DNA from 2 places in the Streptomyces sp. NPDC107546 genome. Region 2 is predicted to be linked to the other one. Evidence: riboswitches for the same ligand, from Rfam matches in the RefSeq annotation. Region 2 holds a riboswitch; the other holds the start of a gene.
What was found. Region 2 has a riboswitch for glycine ahead of gcvP (aminomethyl-transferring glycine dehydrogenase). Riboswitches for the same ligand answer to the same signal wherever they lie in the genome.
Positions count from the first base shown of each region.

Region 1: it holds a riboswitch for glycine, as region 2 does, so the genes downstream of both, gcvT (glycine cleavage system aminomethyltransferase GcvT) here and gcvP (aminomethyl-transferring glycine dehydrogenase) in region 2, are expected to answer to the same signal.

Region 1 is NZ_JBVKBA010000026.1:39,378-47,709, reverse strand. It holds gene ACZ7L1_RS29805 (ABC transporter substrate-binding protein) at 1-893, opposite strand, end outside; gene ACZ7L1_RS29800 (ABC transporter permease) at 963-1,970, opposite strand; gene ACZ7L1_RS29795 (enhanced serine sensitivity protein SseB C-terminal domain-containing protein) at 2,294-3,088, opposite strand; gene ACZ7L1_RS29790 (enhanced serine sensitivity protein SseB) at 3,300-4,091, opposite strand; gene ACZ7L1_RS29785 (AAA family ATPase) at 4,158-4,850, opposite strand; glycine riboswitch at 5,066-5,177, shown strand; glycine riboswitch at 5,178-5,293, shown strand; gene gcvT (glycine cleavage system aminomethyltransferase GcvT) at 5,362-6,480, shown strand; gene gcvH (glycine cleavage system protein GcvH) at 6,590-6,967, shown strand; gene glyA (serine hydroxymethyltransferase) at 6,983-8,245, shown strand.
Region 2 is NZ_JBVKBA010000056.1:9,852-18,183, forward strand. It holds gene ACZ7L1_RS37360 (glutamate-cysteine ligase family protein) at 1-208, opposite strand, end outside; gene ACZ7L1_RS37365 (hypothetical protein) at 741-1,328, shown strand; gene ACZ7L1_RS37370 (DUF5999 family protein) at 1,731-1,937, shown strand; gene gcvP (aminomethyl-transferring glycine dehydrogenase) at 2,028-4,913, opposite strand; glycine riboswitch at 5,091-5,186, opposite strand; gene ACZ7L1_RS37380 (PRC-barrel domain-containing protein) at 5,313-5,681, shown strand; gene ACZ7L1_RS37385 (DNA polymerase IV) at 5,720-7,105, opposite strand; gene ACZ7L1_RS37390 (MerR family transcriptional regulator) at 7,160-7,795, opposite strand; gene ACZ7L1_RS37395 (bifunctional nuclease family protein) at 8,191-8,332, opposite strand, start outside.

The sequences.
Region 1 (8,332 bases), on a different contig from region 2:
AGCAGACGCTGGTCCAGCTGGTTGGCGTCGGAGAAGAACTGGACGGTGATCTTGTCCGGGTACGCCTTGCGGATCGGGTCCGAGGACTGCTTCCAGTTGGCGTTGCGGACCAGGGTGAGGTCCTTGCCCGGGTTGTACGACTGGAACTTGTACGGGCCCGAGGAGAACGGGTGCAGCGCGTACTTGGACTTGGTGTCCTTGTCCTGGCGGACCGGGGACGCCGAGGTCAGCGCGAGCACTTCCTCGAAGTCGGCGTTCGCCTTGGGCAGGTGGAAGACGATCGTCTTGTCATCGGGCGTGTCGATCGCCTTCAGACCGAGGTGGTCCGCGGACGTGTCCTTGTACGGGCCCTGGTACTTGCCGTCCGGGTCCAGGAAGTCCTTCAGGTAGGTCGGGCCGCCGGACAGCACGTCCTGCGCCCACACGCGCTCGATGCCGTACTTGACGTCCTTGGAGGTGATCGGCTTGCCGTCCTCCCAGGTGATCCCGTCGCGCAGCGTGTACGAGTACGTCTTGCCGTTGTCGGAGACCTTGGCGAGCCCGGTGGCGAGGTCCGGGGTCAGCTTGGCGCCTTCCTTACCGGGCTCCGTCTTGTTCGTGACGAGCTGGCGGCTGTAGTAGCGCATGAAGTTCCAGGCGAAGCCGTAGTAGCCGCGCGTGGTGTCCCACGAGTCGGCGTCCTGGGCCCCACCGAACTTCAGCGTGCCGCCCTTCTTGGCCTCAGAGGCCTGGGCGACCTTGTTGTTCGCCGCATCGAAGCCGGCCGCACCGTTCTTCGAACCGCTGTTGTCGTCGTTGCCGCCGCCGCACGCCGCCGTGGTCAGCAGCGCGGCGACCACGGCGGCAGCGGCCATGGCCTGCTTGCGCCGCCCTGAGGTGCGTTGGGTAGTCACGATCTCGGATCCTCCGGATTTGATGAGAGACCCCGTGCAGGTGCCACGGGAAGCTTGGGGTACGGCAGTTCAGCGGGAGCCCTTCGGGTCCAGCGCGTCGCGTACGCCGTCGCCGAAGAGGTTGAATGCAAGAACGGTGATGAAGATCGCCACGCCCGGGACCACCATGTACATGGGATCCGAGTCGTAGTAGTCGATCGCGCTCGAGAGCATCTGTCCCCAGGAGGCCGTGGGCGGCTTGACGCCCACGCCCAGGAAGCTGAGTGCCGCCTCGGTGAGGATGTTGGTGGGGATCATCATGGTCGTGTACACGATGATCGGCGCGACGAGGTTGGGCAGCAGCTCCTTGAAGAGGATGTAGAGGCGCCCGGCGCCGAGCGAGCGGGCCGCCTCGACGTACTCGCGCTCACGCAGCGAGAGCGTCTGGCCGCGAACCACGCGTCCGATGTAGGGCCAGCCGAAGAAGCCGATGACCAGGATCATCACGAACACGCGCACGTTGGAGCCGGTCAGCCCCAGCATGTTGTTCGGCATGACGGAGACCAGCGCGATGGTGAACAGCAGCTGCGGGAAGGCGAGCAGACCGTCCATGACGCGGCTGACGATCGAGTCGACCCAGCCACCGAAGAAGCCGGCCAGGACACCCAGGATGGTGCCGAGGATGACGGCGACCATGGCGGACAGGAAGCCGACCAGCAGCGAGACCCGCGCGCCGTAGAGGATGCGGGCGAAGATGTCACGGCCGTTGACCGGCTCGACACCCAGCAGGTGATCGCCGCTGATGCCACCCAGGGACCCCCTGGGCGTACCGAAGAGCGGGTCGATCAGGTTCTCGTGGTAGGCGTCGGGATCCTGCCCGACCAGGTTGGAGATCACGGGCGCGAGCAGGGCGACCGCGATGAGCAGGAGCACGACGACGCCCCCCGTGAGGGCGAGCTTGTCCTGCTTGAGACGCTCCCAGGCGATCCGTCCCAGGGAACGGCCCTGAACGGCTTTCGCGGCGGTGGCGGCAGCCGCTGCTTCCTCGGCCGCTCCCGGGGCCGCTTCCGCAGTCGGCTCGTGCAATGGTGCCGTCATCTGGCAGGGACCCCTCTCAACCGGCGGTGGCCGGCCCGCGCTTGCCGCTGTGGCGGCATGACTCAGTCCGTCGTACACAGGGGCGAAACCCCTTGAAGCCGGAGTCTTCAATGCTTCGGCGATCAGTGACCAGACTTGACAGTGAAAGGATGCATAAACGTGATGCGGACTGGGGAGATCCGTTATCCGGACAGCTGGTAACGCGGTGCGGGCACCACCAAATCAGGGCATTTAACACGAGAGAGGGGCCATCCACCCTCATCTACGCGCGGAGAAGGACTCCGGGTGCCGAACCCGGTCCCTCCGCCCGGGGAGTACGGACGTCAGTACGCCCCGCGCGCCGGCGGATAGCCGTAGCCGCCCGCCGCGGGGGCCGGTGCCGGGGCGTGGGCCTCGCGGTCGTAGAACGGGCGGGAGTTGACGCGCAGCCACATCGCCACCGGGTCGTCCTCGTCGGACAGCGCGACCGTCGACACCGGCAGGCCCTCCGGGACGGCCGTGACGGACTGCTGCATCATCGCCCGCACCGAGTCGACGGCGGGCGGTGAGGTGTCGTAGACGTCCAGGCCGATCGCCAGGTACGGAGCGCCGAGGGCCGGTTGCACCCAGGCGCGACGCAAGGAGCGCACGGCGGGCGTGCGGTGGGCGTTCTGGGTGAGCAGGGCGTAGAACTGCGGGATCTCGATGGCCGGTTCGGACAGCCGCAGGGGGCCCGCGGGCTGGTGCTCCAGACCGGCGGCGATGCGGCGCAGGTCCAGCCAGGGGATGCCGACGCCACCGCCCGGCGCATGCGGGTTCAGCCACAGGCCGTAGTGTCCGGGGTAGAGGGCGCGGGCCACGTCGGCGCCGTCGATCACCTCGTAGGAGCGACTCCAGCCGCTGGCCGAGAGCTCCTGTGCGGAGGTGACGCAGGGCGCGTAGCCGTGGCCGTCCACTTCCATGGTCGCGTACTGGGCGTCGGGCGAGCCTGCCTGGCCGTGCCACAACAGCATCCAGACCCTGCCGGTGGACGGGGTCGCGAGCGCGCGCAGGAGCGCCTCGTAGGCGTCGTAGCGCCCGGGCGTCACCTGGCGCAGCATGTGTTCGACCTGGCCGGCCGTGGTGCCGCTGGCGCTCACCCCGCTCACCTTTACCGCCCCTTCGCTGACGATGTGCTCCGCATATGAAACCAGGTTAGGCGGGTCCGCTGACAGCCGGTGCGCAGTGGCTGCCGCTGGCTGTGGGCCCTGGAGCTCGGGGCTTGCCGCCAGTGGACGGGTGCAGGTTCGTCGTGGCTTGTCGCGCAGTTCCCCGCGCCCCTTTCAGGGCGCCCCCTGACGGGCGCCCTGCTCAGTACCCCTGCTGGTAGAACGGCCGGACCTTCTCCCTCATCCAGTCGGCCACCGGGTCCTGGGCCACGTCCAGGAGGACCAGGTTGACCGGCCACTTGACCGCGGCCTTGGCCAGGGCGCGGCCCAGGGCGTCCAGGGGGAGGGTGCGGAGGTCGCCCTCCCACTGGGAGAGCTCCACGCCGACGAACAGCACCGGGTCCGCCGTCTCGACGGCGGCGAGGCAGCGACGTGCCGTGAGGACCACGCCGGTCGCCGTGAACTCGGCGGACGCGGCGGCGAGGAAGTCCACCGGGTCGTCCTGCCAGTCCGGTTCGAAGAGGCGGACGCGGCCGCCGGTCGTGGGGCCGTCCAGCGGGGTGCGTCCCACGCGGCACAGCTCGGCCACCGCCTCCGGAGGCAGGGGTATGCCGACCACGCCGCCCGGGTTGACCGCGATGCCGACCTGCGGGGGCAGCCCGCGGGCGAACTCGGCGGCGGGCGCGATGGTGTACGACATGTGGCCGCCGGCGGCATGGCGGAACTGCTCCTCCGAGGTGAACACCGGGACGTACGCCTGACCCTCGATCTCCAGCGTGGGCAGGTCGAGGGGGCCTCTGTGCGGGCCGCCGCCGTTCGGCAGCGGCACCCACAGGAAGCTGCGCCCGAGCACCTCGACGATCCGGCCGCCCGCCGAGGGGATGCCGAGCGAGGCGGACAGCACCTCCTCCAGCTCGTTGCCCGGCCATCCGCCGTGCGGATGGGGGTGCGCCTGTGCCGGGAAGTCCGCGGGAAGGTCCGCCGGGATGTCCATCTGCCTACCGCCTGCCGAGTACCACTGGTGTGGCGAAAAGGCTAACGGGTGCGCGGGCACCGCGATTCATTCCGCTCCTTCCGCCCGGTCCGCGAAGTCGATCCGGCGCAGCACGTCCGCCGCGTCCCGGTCGAGCAGGACCGCCGAGCCACAGCCCTCCGGGAGCCGGCCCCGCTCGACGGCGCGCAGCAGATGGCGGATGGCGCGGCGGTGACGCAGGAAGGCGTAACGGGTGACCCCTCGGCCCCGCTCGCGCTGGCCGTCCAGGGCCGTGCCGGGAGTGACGTCGAGCAGGAGCAGATGGAGCGTGCCGCCGCGGCGCCGGGCCTCGCGGGCGAGCCAGGTGCGCACCCAGGTCTGGGTGCCGCAGTCGTGCACGACGACTCCGCTGCCGGCGCGCAGGGCCCGGCGCAGGCCGGCGTAGTGCGCGAGGCGGACCAGGGGGCGGTAGACCCCGTACGGCAGGAAGCGGGCCAGGCGGGCGTCCCAGCGGTCCCGGGTGTCCTGGGAGTCGACGCGGGCGCCGCGCACCGTGCGCCGCATGAGCGTGGACTTGCCGCTGCCGGGCAGGCCGGTGACCACGACGAGGTCGCGGGCGCCGAAGGTGAGTCCGTACGGGCTGTGGCCCCCTCGGTCGCGCAGGTCGCGGACCACCGGCTCCGGCACCGGCGCGCCGGCCTCCCGGGCCGGGGCTCCGGGCTGCCGGGGTACCGCGATGCCCGTGGTCATGGCGTACGCCGTCGTCCTGTCCACCGTGATCGTCCTCCCTTGCGGTCAGGAAGTCCCATCCCCGCCGAGTGTAAAGAGAAGGTAATGGACGGTTTCTCCCGATGGCGTTCGCCTACTGCCACAACCCGGTCACAGATGCGCCCGGAAGCCGGTCGCGGAGGCGGCCCCGGGCCGGTTGCCCACGCGGCCTGCCACGACCGGGCGAGGCGTGCAATGATGTGCGCGCCAACTGCATACCGGCCGCTTGAATCCGCGCGGGAGAGTTCCGGGGACGTACGGGGTACGTACGTGGGCCCGGGCGCCGAAGGAGCAAGTCCCTCCCTTGAATCTCTCAGGCCCCGATACCGCGCGGGCGAGGCACATCTGGAAAGCGGGCCGCTTCTCGGTGGCTCCACCCAAGGTGCAAGCCGTGACGACCCGCCGTGCGGGCGTTCATGGCGAACCTCTCAGGTTCCGATGACAGATGGGGAGGACCGACCTCGCCCTTCCCCACGCTCGCATTCGCTCGCGCGCGGGGACCCACGCCCTGGGAGCACAACCGATGAGCAGTAGCCCCCTGCGCCGCACCGCGCTCGATGCCCTGCATCGTTCGCTCGGCGCGACGATGACCGACTTCGCCGGCTGGGACATGCCCCTCAGGTACGGCTCCGAGCGCGACGAGCACGTCGCCGTCCGTACCAGGGCGGGGCTGTTCGACCTCTCGCACATGGGTGAGATCACGGTGACCGGGCCCGAGGCGGACCGGTTCCTCAACCACGCGCTGATCGGCGACATCGCCTCCGTCCGCGTGGGCCGCGCCCGCTACACCATGATCTGCCAGGAGGACGGCGGCATCCTGGACGACCTGATCGTCTACCGGCTGGCCGAGAACGAGTACATGGTCGTCGCCAACGCCTCCAACGCCCAGGTGGTCCTCGACGCGCTGACCGAGCGTGCCGCGGGCTTCGCCGCCGCGGTGCGCGACGACCGGGACGCGTATGCGCTGATCGCCGTCCAGGGCCCCGAGTCCCCCGGCATCCTGCGGTCCCTCACCGACGCCGATCTCGACGGCCTGAAGTACTACGCCGGCCTGCCCGGCACGGTGGCGGGCGTTCCCGCCCTCATCGCGCGCACCGGCTACACGGGCGAGGACGGCTTCGAGTTGTTCGTCGCGCCCGAGCACGCCGAGAAGCTGTGGCAGGCGCTGACCGAGGCGGGCGCCCCCGTCGGTCTGGCCCCCTGCGGGCTCTCCTGCCGGGACACGCTGCGCCTGGAGGCGGGCATGCCGCTGTACGGGCACGAGCTGACCACTTCGCTGACGCCCTTCGACGCCGGGCTCGGCCGGGTGGTGAAGTTCGAGAAGGAGGGCGACTTCGTGGGGCGTGCCGCGCTGGAGGATGCCGCCTCCCGTGCGCAGGAGAACCCGCCGCGCGTCCTCGTCGGCCTGGTCGCCGAGGGCCGCCGCGTGCCGCGGGCCGGGTACCCGGTCGTCGCGGGCGGCGAGGTGATCGGCGGGGTCACCTCCGGGGCCCCCTCCCCCACGCTGGGCAGGCCGATCGCGATGGCGTACGTCGACGCCGCGCACTCCGCGCCGGGCACCCCCGGGGTCGGGGTGGACATCCGGGGCAGCCACGAGCCGCACGAGGTCGTGGCACTGCCGTTCTACAAGCGCCAGAAGTAGGCACTCGGCGGACGGGGGACGTGATCCCGCGCACCTCCGCCGTGCTCACGCACGTCTGCAGCAGTACTCCCTTCCCCACCACTCCCCCGCGTACAGGAGAATTCAGGTCATGAGCAACCCCCAGCAGCTGCGCTACAGCAAGGAGCACGAGTGGCTGTCGGACGCCGAGGACGGCGTCGCGACGGTCGGCATCACGGAGCACGCGGCGAACGCGCTCGGCGATGTCGTCTTCGTCCAGCTCCCAGAGGTCGGTGACACGGTGACCGCAGGCGATACCTGCGGCGAGCTGGAGTCGACCAAGTCGGTCAGCGACCTGTACTCCCCGGTCACCGGCGAGATCACGGAGGTCAACGAGGACGTGGTCAACGACCCGTCGCTGGTGAACTCCGAGCCCTTCGAGGGCGGCTGGCTCTTCAAGGTACGCGTGTCCGAGGAGCCGGCCGACCTGCTGTCCGCCGACGAGTACGACGCCCACATCGCCGGCTGAGGAGCGCACCCGCAGATGACCCTTCTGAACACGTCCCTGCACGAGCTCGACCCGGAGGTCGCCGCAGCGGTCGACGCCGAGCTGCACCGCCAGCAGTCCACCCTCGAGATGATCGCCTCCGAGAACTTCGCCCCGCTGGCGGTCATGGAGGCGCAGGGCTCGGTGCTCACCAACAAGTACGCCGAGGGCTACCCCGGCCGCCGCTACTACGGCGGCTGCGAGCACGTCGACGTCACCGAGCAGATCGCCATCGACCGGATCAAGGAGCTGTTCGGCGCGGAGTACGCCAATGTGCAGCCCCACTCCGGCGCCTCCGCCAACCAGGCCGCCCTGTTCGCGCTGGCCCAGCCCGGCGACACCATCCTCGGACTCGACCTCGCGCACGGCGGCCACCTGACCCACGGGATGCGGCTGAACTTCTCGGGCAAGCAGTTCGACGTGGTCGCCTACCACGTGGACGCCACCGGCCTGGTCGACATGGCCGAGGTCGAGCGGCTCGCCAAGGAGCACCGCCCGAAGGTGATCATCGCCGGCTGGTCGGCGTACCCGCGGCAGCTGGACTTCGCCGAGTTCCGCCGGATCGCGGACGAGGTCGAGGCCCACCTGTGGGTGGACATGGCGCACTTCGCCGGTCTGGTCGCGGCGGGCCTGCACCCGAACCCGGTGCAGTACGCCGATGTCGTCACCTCCACCACCCACAAGACGCTGGGCGGTCCCCGCGGCGGCATCATCCTCGCCAAGAAGGAGTTCGCGAAGAAGCTGAACTCGTCCGTCTTCCCGGGCTTCCAGGGCGGCCCCCTGGAGCATGTGATCGCGGCCAAGGCGGTGTCCTTCAAGGTCGCCGCGACGGAGGAGTTCCGCGAGCGCCAGCGCCGTACGGTCGAGGGCGCGAAGATCCTCGCCGAGCGGCTGACGGCCGCCGACGCGCGCGAGGCCGGCGTGAACGTCCTGACCGGCGGCACGGACGTGCACCTGGTCCTGGTCGACCTGCGCGACTCGGAGCTGGACGGGCAGCAGGCCGAGGACCGCCTGCACGAGGTCGGCATCACGGTCAACCGCAACGCGGTCCCGAACGACCCGCGCCCGCCGATGGTCACCTCGGGCCTGCGCATCGGCACGCCGGCCCTGGCGACCCGCGGCTTCACGGCCGAGGACTTCGCGGAGGTCGCGGACGTCATCGCCGAGACGCTGAAGCCGTCCTACGACGCCGAGGGGCTCAAGGCCCGGGTCAAGGCCCTGGCCGAGAAGCACCCGCTGTACCCGGGTCTGAACAAGTAAGTCACCTTGTGCGGGGCACCGCGCACACTGGGAGTACCGGCGTGCGCGGTGCCCGCACCCCCGCACCACCCCTTCTGGCACCACCCC
Region 2 (8,332 bases):
TCTCCAGAACCTGGGCGTTCATCATTCTCGGAGTCCCGTCCTGCCCGACGAGATTCAACTCGATCTCCAGGCCCATCAGATTCTTGGGGCCATCGAACCGCTTCTCTTCCAGCAGTCGCGCGAGTCCCGTCAGGCACTGCCCCAGCTTGTCGCGGTAGTGCTGGCGATCGGACAGGTCGAACGGCCCTGCCACGACCTTCTCTCCCATCGAAGCGTCCCTCCTGAGATGGGCAGGCCGACGTTACGGCCGCTGCTGTCCCGGGTCACGGGGGATAATGCCCAGGCAACGCGATCGATAACGTCCCGGTGGCGACCGTCACCCGCTACGCTGGCGCCGGGCACATTCACGAGGCATGGAGCAGGACGCAGTTTCACGGTGCAACCGTGTCGTGAAAAACGCCGACGAGAATCAGCCGACCGCTACGGACAAGTATTCCGAGGTCGCCGCCCTGACGCCTGCGCAGGACCGGGACGAACCCCGCTTATCGCCGACCGGATATCACCTTGCCGACATAAGCGCGTCGTTCCGATGAAACAGCGCATGAACACGCGTCGTATAAACTTTGCGCACGGGGCAGAGAGTTGGCGCTCACGGTTCGGGCCCTGTCGTCAAAGCGCCGCCGTTCGTCCGGGCTCGGTTACCCCCATCCCTCCCTCTGACCCCGAGAGCTGACAGCGCCGTCCGCCCGCCCTACCACGCCCTCGCGCCCCCGTGCCTGTCGAATGAGAGGCGACCCACCATGCAGCTGCATGTCCCTTTGGCTCCCGCGCCCGCTCTCCGCTCCGTCCTCACGGCACTCGGTTCCCCCACCGCGGTCCGGGAGGCTCCCACCCCCTCCCTGCGCACGGCCCAGGGACCCGTGACCCCCGAACTTCCGCTGCCCGTCCATGTCCTGGACCGGATCACCCCGGCCGGCGCGTCGGCCACCCGGCTCGCCGGATGGCGATTCCTCATCCGCTCCGGAGGCCGCGCCGTGGCCGCCGCCGAGACCATGCTGACGCCCGACGGCTGGGCCTTCTCGCACTTCTTCGAGGGCCCGTACGTCGCCGCGACCGAGCGCGCCGTGCTCCAGGCGGAAACCTCGCTGAACGAGCCCTACCAGGCCCGGCTGCTGTCCGTGCCGGAGCTGTACATGCTCACCCTGTGGCTGCACGGCGACTGCACCGCCGACGGCGCGACGGGCCACCCGGCGGCGAACGACCTCCTGGTGCCGCTCGCCCCCGCGCCGCCCGGCATCGCGGCGCACCGCCCGCACCGCTTCGCCGACCTCCTGCCGATCCTGACCCACCGGGTCACCCGTACCCCGCTGCTCGGCCAGCCCGCATAGCCTCCGGGTCTCCTCTCACCGTGCCCCGCCGCCGGAGACGGCCGCGGGGCACGTCCCATGTTCGGCCATCGAACGCCTCCCACCGCCCTCGCTCGTTCGTGCCCGATCACGCTCTTACGAGGGGTGACATACGGGTCGGCCCATACGGACTAGCCCCTCCCGGCCACCACGAACCATCCGAAGTGACCGTGCGGTCGGGCTGAACCGTCCGGGCGGGGGACGCGTCATGAACCTGTGAGGAGCGGTGCTGCGAAATCCCTGCGGATCGACGCCCGTGGGGCAACACTGGGTTCCTGACCGACGTATCACCGACGGGGGGCGGCGATGAGCGACACGACGAGCCGCAGGACAGACACGACAGTCATCTCACACATACCGACAGAGCGAGAGATCCCCACCACCATGTGCCAGCACCAGCCACCGTGCCCGACCGCCCAATCCGCCGACCGGGAGTCCGCCCGACTCGTGGCGCACCACCCGGAGCAGGGATGGAGCCTGCTGTGCAACGGCGTGCTCCTGTTCGAGGACACCGGTGAGCTTCTGCCGGACGGCCAGATCATCGCCCCACACCGCCCGCTGGGCATCGACCAGGTGATGACAGCCGCCTGAGCGCGCACCAGGGCATCCGCTGCCCTGACACACGAGGGGCCGGCCGGAGACACACGCTCCGCACCGGCCCCGACGCATGTCCGAGGGTGATCACTCCTCGTAGGCGTCCAGCGGCGGGCAGGAGCAGACCAGGTTCCGGTCGCCGAAGGCCTGGTCGATGCGGCGCACCGGCGGCCAGTACTTGTCCGCGGCCGACACACCGGCCGGGAAGACGGCCTCCTCACGCGTGTAGGCGTGCTTCCACTCCCCACCCAGCGCCGCCGCCGTGTGCGGCGCGTTGCTCAGCGGGTTGTCCTCCGCCGGCCACTCGCCCGAGCCGACCTTCTCGATCTCCGCGCGGATGGCGATCATCGCGTCGCAGAACCGGTCCAGCTCGGCGAGGTCCTCCGACTCCGTGGGCTCGATCATCAGCGTGCCGGCCACCGGGAACGACATCGTCGGCGCGTGGAATCCGTAGTCGATGAGCCGCTTGGCGACGTCGTCCACGGTCACTCCGGTCGCCTTGGTCAGCGGCCGCAGGTCGATGATGCACTCGTGCGCGACCAGGCCGCCGGGGCCGGTGTAGAGGACCGGGTAGTGCGGCTCCAGACGCTTGGCGATGTAGTTGGCGGACAGCACGGCCACCTGCGTGGCGCGCTTGAGGCCCTCGCCGCCCATGAGCCGGACGTACGCCCAGGAGATCGGCAGAATGCCCGCGGAGCCCCAGGGGGCGGCCGAGATCGGGCCCACGCCCGTCTTCGGACCGGCCTCGGGCTGCAGCGGGTGGTTCGGCAGATACGGCGCCAGGTGCTCGCGGACCGCCACGGGGCCGACACCCGGACCACCGCCGCCGTGCGGGATGCAGAACGTCTTGTGCAGGTTCAGGTGCGAGACGTCGCCACCGAAGTGGCCCGGCTTGGCGAGGCCCACCAGCGCGTTGAGGTTGGCGCCGTCGACGTAGACCTGCCCGCCCGCCTCGTGCACGGCCGCGCAGATGTCGGCGACGTGCTCCTCGAACACGCCGTGCGTGGACGGGTACGTGATCATCAGCACCGACAGCTCGTCGCGGTACTGCTCGATCTTGGCCCGCAGGTCCTCGACGTCGATCTCGCCGTCCTCGGCGGTCTTCACCACGACGACCTTCATCCCGGCCATCACGGCGCTGGCGGCGTTGGTGCCGTGCGCGGAGGACGGGATGAGGCAGACGGTGCGCTGCTCGTCACCGTTGGCGCGGTGGTAGCCGCGCACGGCCAGCAGACCCGCCAGCTCGCCCTGGGAGCCGGCGTTGGGCTGGAGGGAGACCTTGTCGTAGCCGGTGACCTCGGCGAGACGCTCCTCCAGCTCGTGGATGAGCGTGAGGTAGCCCCGGGCCTGCTCGGCGGGCGCGAACGGGTGCAGCTGACCGAACTCGGGCCAGGTGACCGGCTCCATCTCGGTGGTCGCGTTGAGCTTCATGGTGCAGGAGCCCAGCGGGATCATGCCGCGGTCGAGCGCGTAGTCACGGTCGGCCAGCCTGCGCAGGTAGCGCAGCATCGCGGTCTCGGAGCGGTGCTGGTGGAAGACCGGGTGGGCGAGGTAGTCGTCGCTGCGCAGCAGGGCCTGCGGGAGCGCGTCCTCGATGGTGGCGTCCAGCCCGTCGATGTCGCCCCCGACGCCGAACGCGGTCCACACCGCGCGCAGCTGGGCCCGCCCGGTGGTCTCGTCGCAGGCGGCCGAGACGTGGTCGGCGTCGACGAGGCGCAGGTTGACGCCGTTCTCCCGGGCGGCGGCGACGACGTCGGCGGCCCGCCCCGGAACCCGGGCGGTGACGGTGTCGAAGTAGGCGCCGTGGACGACCTCGACCCCGCCGGCCGTCAGGCCCGCGGCGAGGACCGCGGTGTACCGGTGGGTGCGCCGGGCGATGTTCTTGAGGCCCTCGGGCCCGTGGTAGACGGCGTACATCCCGGCCATCACGGCGAGCAGCACCTGGGCGGTGCAGATGTTGCTGGTCGCCTTCTCGCGGCGGATGTGCTGTTCGCGTGTCTGCAGGGCGAGCCGGTACGCCTTGTGGCCGTCGGCGTCCACGGAGACTCCCACGAGCCGGCCGGGCAGGCTGCGGGCGAACTTCTCCTGCACCGCCATGTAGCCCGCGTGCGGGCCGCCGAAGCCCATCGGGACGCCGAAGCGCTGGGTGGTCCCGACGGCGATGTCGGCGCCGAGCTCGCCGGGCGACTTCAGCAGGGTCAGCGCGAGCAGGTCGGCGGCGACGGTGACGAGGGCGCCCAGCTGGTGGGCCTGGTCGATGAGGGGCTTGATGTCGCGTACGGCACCGGAGGCGCCCGGGTACTGGATCAGTACGCCGTTGATCTCCCGCTCGGCGACCTCGGCCGGGATGCCGGCGCTGAGGTCGGCGACGACGACCTCGACACCGGTGGGCTCGGCGCGGGTCTGGATCACGGCGATGGTCTGCGGCAGCGCGTCCGTGTCGACCAGGAACAGGCCCTTCTTGTTCTTGCCCATGCGCCGGGACAGGGCCATGGCCTCGGCGGCGGCGGTGCCCTCGTCGAGCAGGGAGGCGCCGGAGGTCGGCAGGCCGGTGAGGTCGGCGACCATGGTCTGGAAGTTGAGCAGGGCCTCCAGCCGACCCTGGGAGATCTCCGGCTGGTAGGGCGTGTACGCGGTGTACCAGGCGGGGTTCTCCATCACGTTCCGCAGGATCACCGGGGGCGTGAAGGTCCCGTAGTAGCCGAGCCCGATCATGGAGTCCAGGACCTGGTTGCGGTCGGCGAGGGAGCGCAGCTCGGCCAGCACCTCCGCCTCGGTGCGCGCGCCCGGCAGGTCCAGGGCGTCGGCGTTCTTGATGACATCGGGTACCGCGGCGGCGGTGAGCTCGTCGAGCGAGCCGTAGCCGACCTGCGCGAGCATCTTGGCCCGCGCCTCCTGGTCGGGCCCGATGTGGCGGTGCTCGAACGGAGTGCCCTGTTCGAGCTCGGAGAGCGGAATGCGCTGGGCGGTCATTGCGGAGGCCTCCTGGTCTGACGCGACCTTCGAGGGGCACCACGGCGCGGGTACCCCGACGGCCTCCCCCTCTGTCATCTCGACCTGAGAGCTTCACCGGTCCGCCCGAAGGCTCGCCGGCTTTCACCGTCGGTGAGAGCGGAAGCCGTCGACACCCGCCCTGCTTTCCAGAGTGACCTCGTCCGTGCGGTACCTGGGCCTGAGAGATTCCGGGGAGGATTTGCTCCTTCGGCGCCTCCGGATCGCTCCGGAGGACTCTCCCGCACGGGGTCAACGGCCGCTTGCCAGACTACCAGCGAGGACGAGTCGGCAGCCTGCGCGGGAATCTTCAAGTGGCCGCCTTCCCGAATGTGCTCTTTCGTAGTGCTTACGGATGGGTTGCGACCAGTTGGAGGGACCGTGCAGACCGACATCGATCCGCGGAATCTGATCGGCCGCAAGGCGTTCGACCGCAATGGCCACAAGATCGGCACGATCGACGAGGTGTACCTCGACGACGCCACGGGTGTACCGGAGTGGGCGGCCATACGGACCGGCCTGTTCGGCAGGGACGCGTTCGTCCCCCTGGAACCCAGCGAGCTGGTCGAGGGCGCACTGTACGTCCCCTTCGAACGCGCCCTGATCAAGGAGGCCCCCGACTTCGGCGTCGGCCGCCACCTGTCGCCCGAACAGGAACTGCAGCTCTACCACCACTACGGCCTGGACGTCTCGGCACCGCCGCCGCCGGACCGTGACTTCGGCCGCTTGGCGGGGTCGGACGAGGCCTGACGGGTCGGGGGGCGGACTGCCGTGCCTGCTCACCGGTGTCAGACGCCCGTGCCCGTGGAGGCCGGGCGCCCCGCGATCTCGGGGACGTCGGGTACAAGGGGCAGCGGGTCCGCCGGCTCCAGTTGAGGGTCGTCGACGCTGAACGTGCGGACCCGGCCCGGCTCCGACTGCGGTGTCTCGAACCGTACGGTCACCCTCCCCAGCCCGCTGCCCTGCACCCATCCCGGCCCGTACTCGGCATGACGGACGTCGTGCCCGGCGAGCCAGATCCGCTCCGGTGACGCCGCCGGCTCTTCGACGAGGGGCTCCTCCGCCTCCGGTCGCTCGTCCGTCGTGGCCTCCCCCGCCGCCAGGTGGGCCTGCGCGAAGAGGTCCTCCTGTGTGTAGTCGGCAAGTCCGCTGACTCCGACCCCCAGCAGCCGTACCCCGCCGGTCGTGTCCACGGGCTCCAGCAGCCGCGCCGCCGCCTCCCGCACCACCGCGGGATCGTCCGTGGGCCCCCTCAGGGTCTCGGACCTGGTCAGGGTGGAGAAGTCGTACCTCCGCACCTTCAGCACGATGGTCCGCCCCGACAACCCGGCGTCCCGGAGCCTGCGCACACACCGGTCCGCCAGCCGCTGCACCTCCAGGCCGATCCGCAGCCGGTCGTGGATGTCGACGTCGTAGGTGTCCTCGACGGATACCGACTTGGCCTCCCGCTCGGCGACCACCGGCCGCTCGTCGTGCGCCAGCGCCATCGCGTACAGCGCCTGCCCGTGCGCCTTGCCGAGCAGCCGTACGAGCTCGTCCTCGCCCGCCTCGGCGATCTCGTCGATCGTGGTGATCCCGGCCCGCCGCAGGTGGTCACCGGTCGCCGGGCCGACCCCCGGCAGCGTGCGCACCGGCATCGGACCGAGCAGCGCGCGCTCGGTACCCGGCCGGATCAGTACCAGGCCGTCCGGCTTGGCCTGCTCCGAGGCGATCTTGGCGAGCATCTTGGAGGCGGCGAGCCCCACGGACCCCGTCAGCCCGGTGACGGCCCGGATGTCCACGCGCAGCTTCACGCCCACCAGCCGCGCCGACTCCTCGTCCCAGGCTGCTCCCCCGGCCTCCAGGTCCACGAACGCCTCGTCCAGGCTCAACGGCTCCACCAGCGGCGACAGGCCACGCAGCAGGGTCATCACCTGCTCGCTGATCCTGCGGTAGATCCCGAAGCGCGGCACCAGATACGCGGCGTTCGGCGCGAGCCGGCGTGCCTGGGCCATGGGCATCGCCGAGTGCACCCCGAAGACCCGCGCCTCGTACGACGCCGTGGCCACCACTCCGCGCGGCCCCAGCCCGCCCACGATCACGGCCTTCCCGCGCAGGCTCGGCTTGGCCGCCTGCTCCACCGAGGCGTAGAAGGCATCCATGTCGAGGTGCAGGATGGTCGGCGCGGTTCTCACATCTCCGATGCTGCCCTACGCCACTGACAATGCGGCTGTGCCGCGGCCCGCCTCTCAGACGGCCCGGTTGCGCCGCCGCGCCAGCTCGTCCGCCGGGTTGGGGCCCACGATGGTCTCACCCGTGTCGACACGTTCACCGTGCAGCTGCGACAGCGCGTTCTCCACGTCCCGCCACACGACGCCCACGGCGATGCCGAAGATGCCCTGACCGCCCTGGAGCAGGGCGTGAACCTCGTCCGGGGACGTGCACTCGTAGACCGTCGCGCCGTCGCTCATCAGCGTCATCCGCTCCAGGTCGCGAAAACCTCGCTCCCGGAGGTGCTGGACCGCGGTACGGATGTTCTGCAGGGACACTCCGGTGTCGAGGAAACGCTTGACGATCTTCAGGACGACGACATCGCGGAAGCTGTACAGCCGCTGTGTCCCCGACCCGTAGGCGGGGCGCACGCTCGGTTCGACCAGACCGGTCCTGGCCCAGTAGTCCAGCTGCCGGTAGGTGATGCCCGCGGCGGCGCACGCGGTGGGGCCGCGATAGCCGATGTCCTCGGAAGCCGCCCCTGAGCCGCCCGGCACGGGTGTCGGCCGCTGAGGGGCGGAGCCGGCCGCGTTGCCGTGAAGCCGGTACGGACCGCTCTCCCCCAGACTGCGTCCAGGGGCACCCCCAGCCGTACCGCCGCCGCTGCTTCTCACGCCGACCTCCGTCCTTGACCTGCCTTCTCGACGGTAGGCAGTCACCACGGGTGCGTCAACGATCGCCACACTCGGCACGCCGAGTGATAATCACCCTAGGAGTGGTTTCCCGTGCCCTCCCGCGGGGAAAGGCTAGCCGAATGCTCCCGCGGCCCTCGAGGGCGGCGGGTGCCTGCCCCTCTGTCACACCGCCCGACGGCCGCCCACGGCGGCGAGACCCGTCCGGCCCCCGGCACACACGGCTTCGTGCCCTGGGCCATCCCCCTTCAACGCAGTGCGCAAGCCCACACCGCGGTCGGCGCGCTCGAGCCCGCGCCCGGCAAAGGGACGCCCCAGACACACGGGCAAGCCGCGGAGACCGCGTCACCCGCCGGTCCAACCCTCCGGAGGGACCCTCACTGGCTGCTGGTCCCGAAGTCCTCCGGTGAGATCTGGTCGAGGAACTCGCGGAACTTCTCGACCTCGTCCTCCTGCTCGTCCGGGATGGCGATCCCCGCGTCGTCCAGCACCCCGTCACTGCCGTAGATCGGCGTGCCG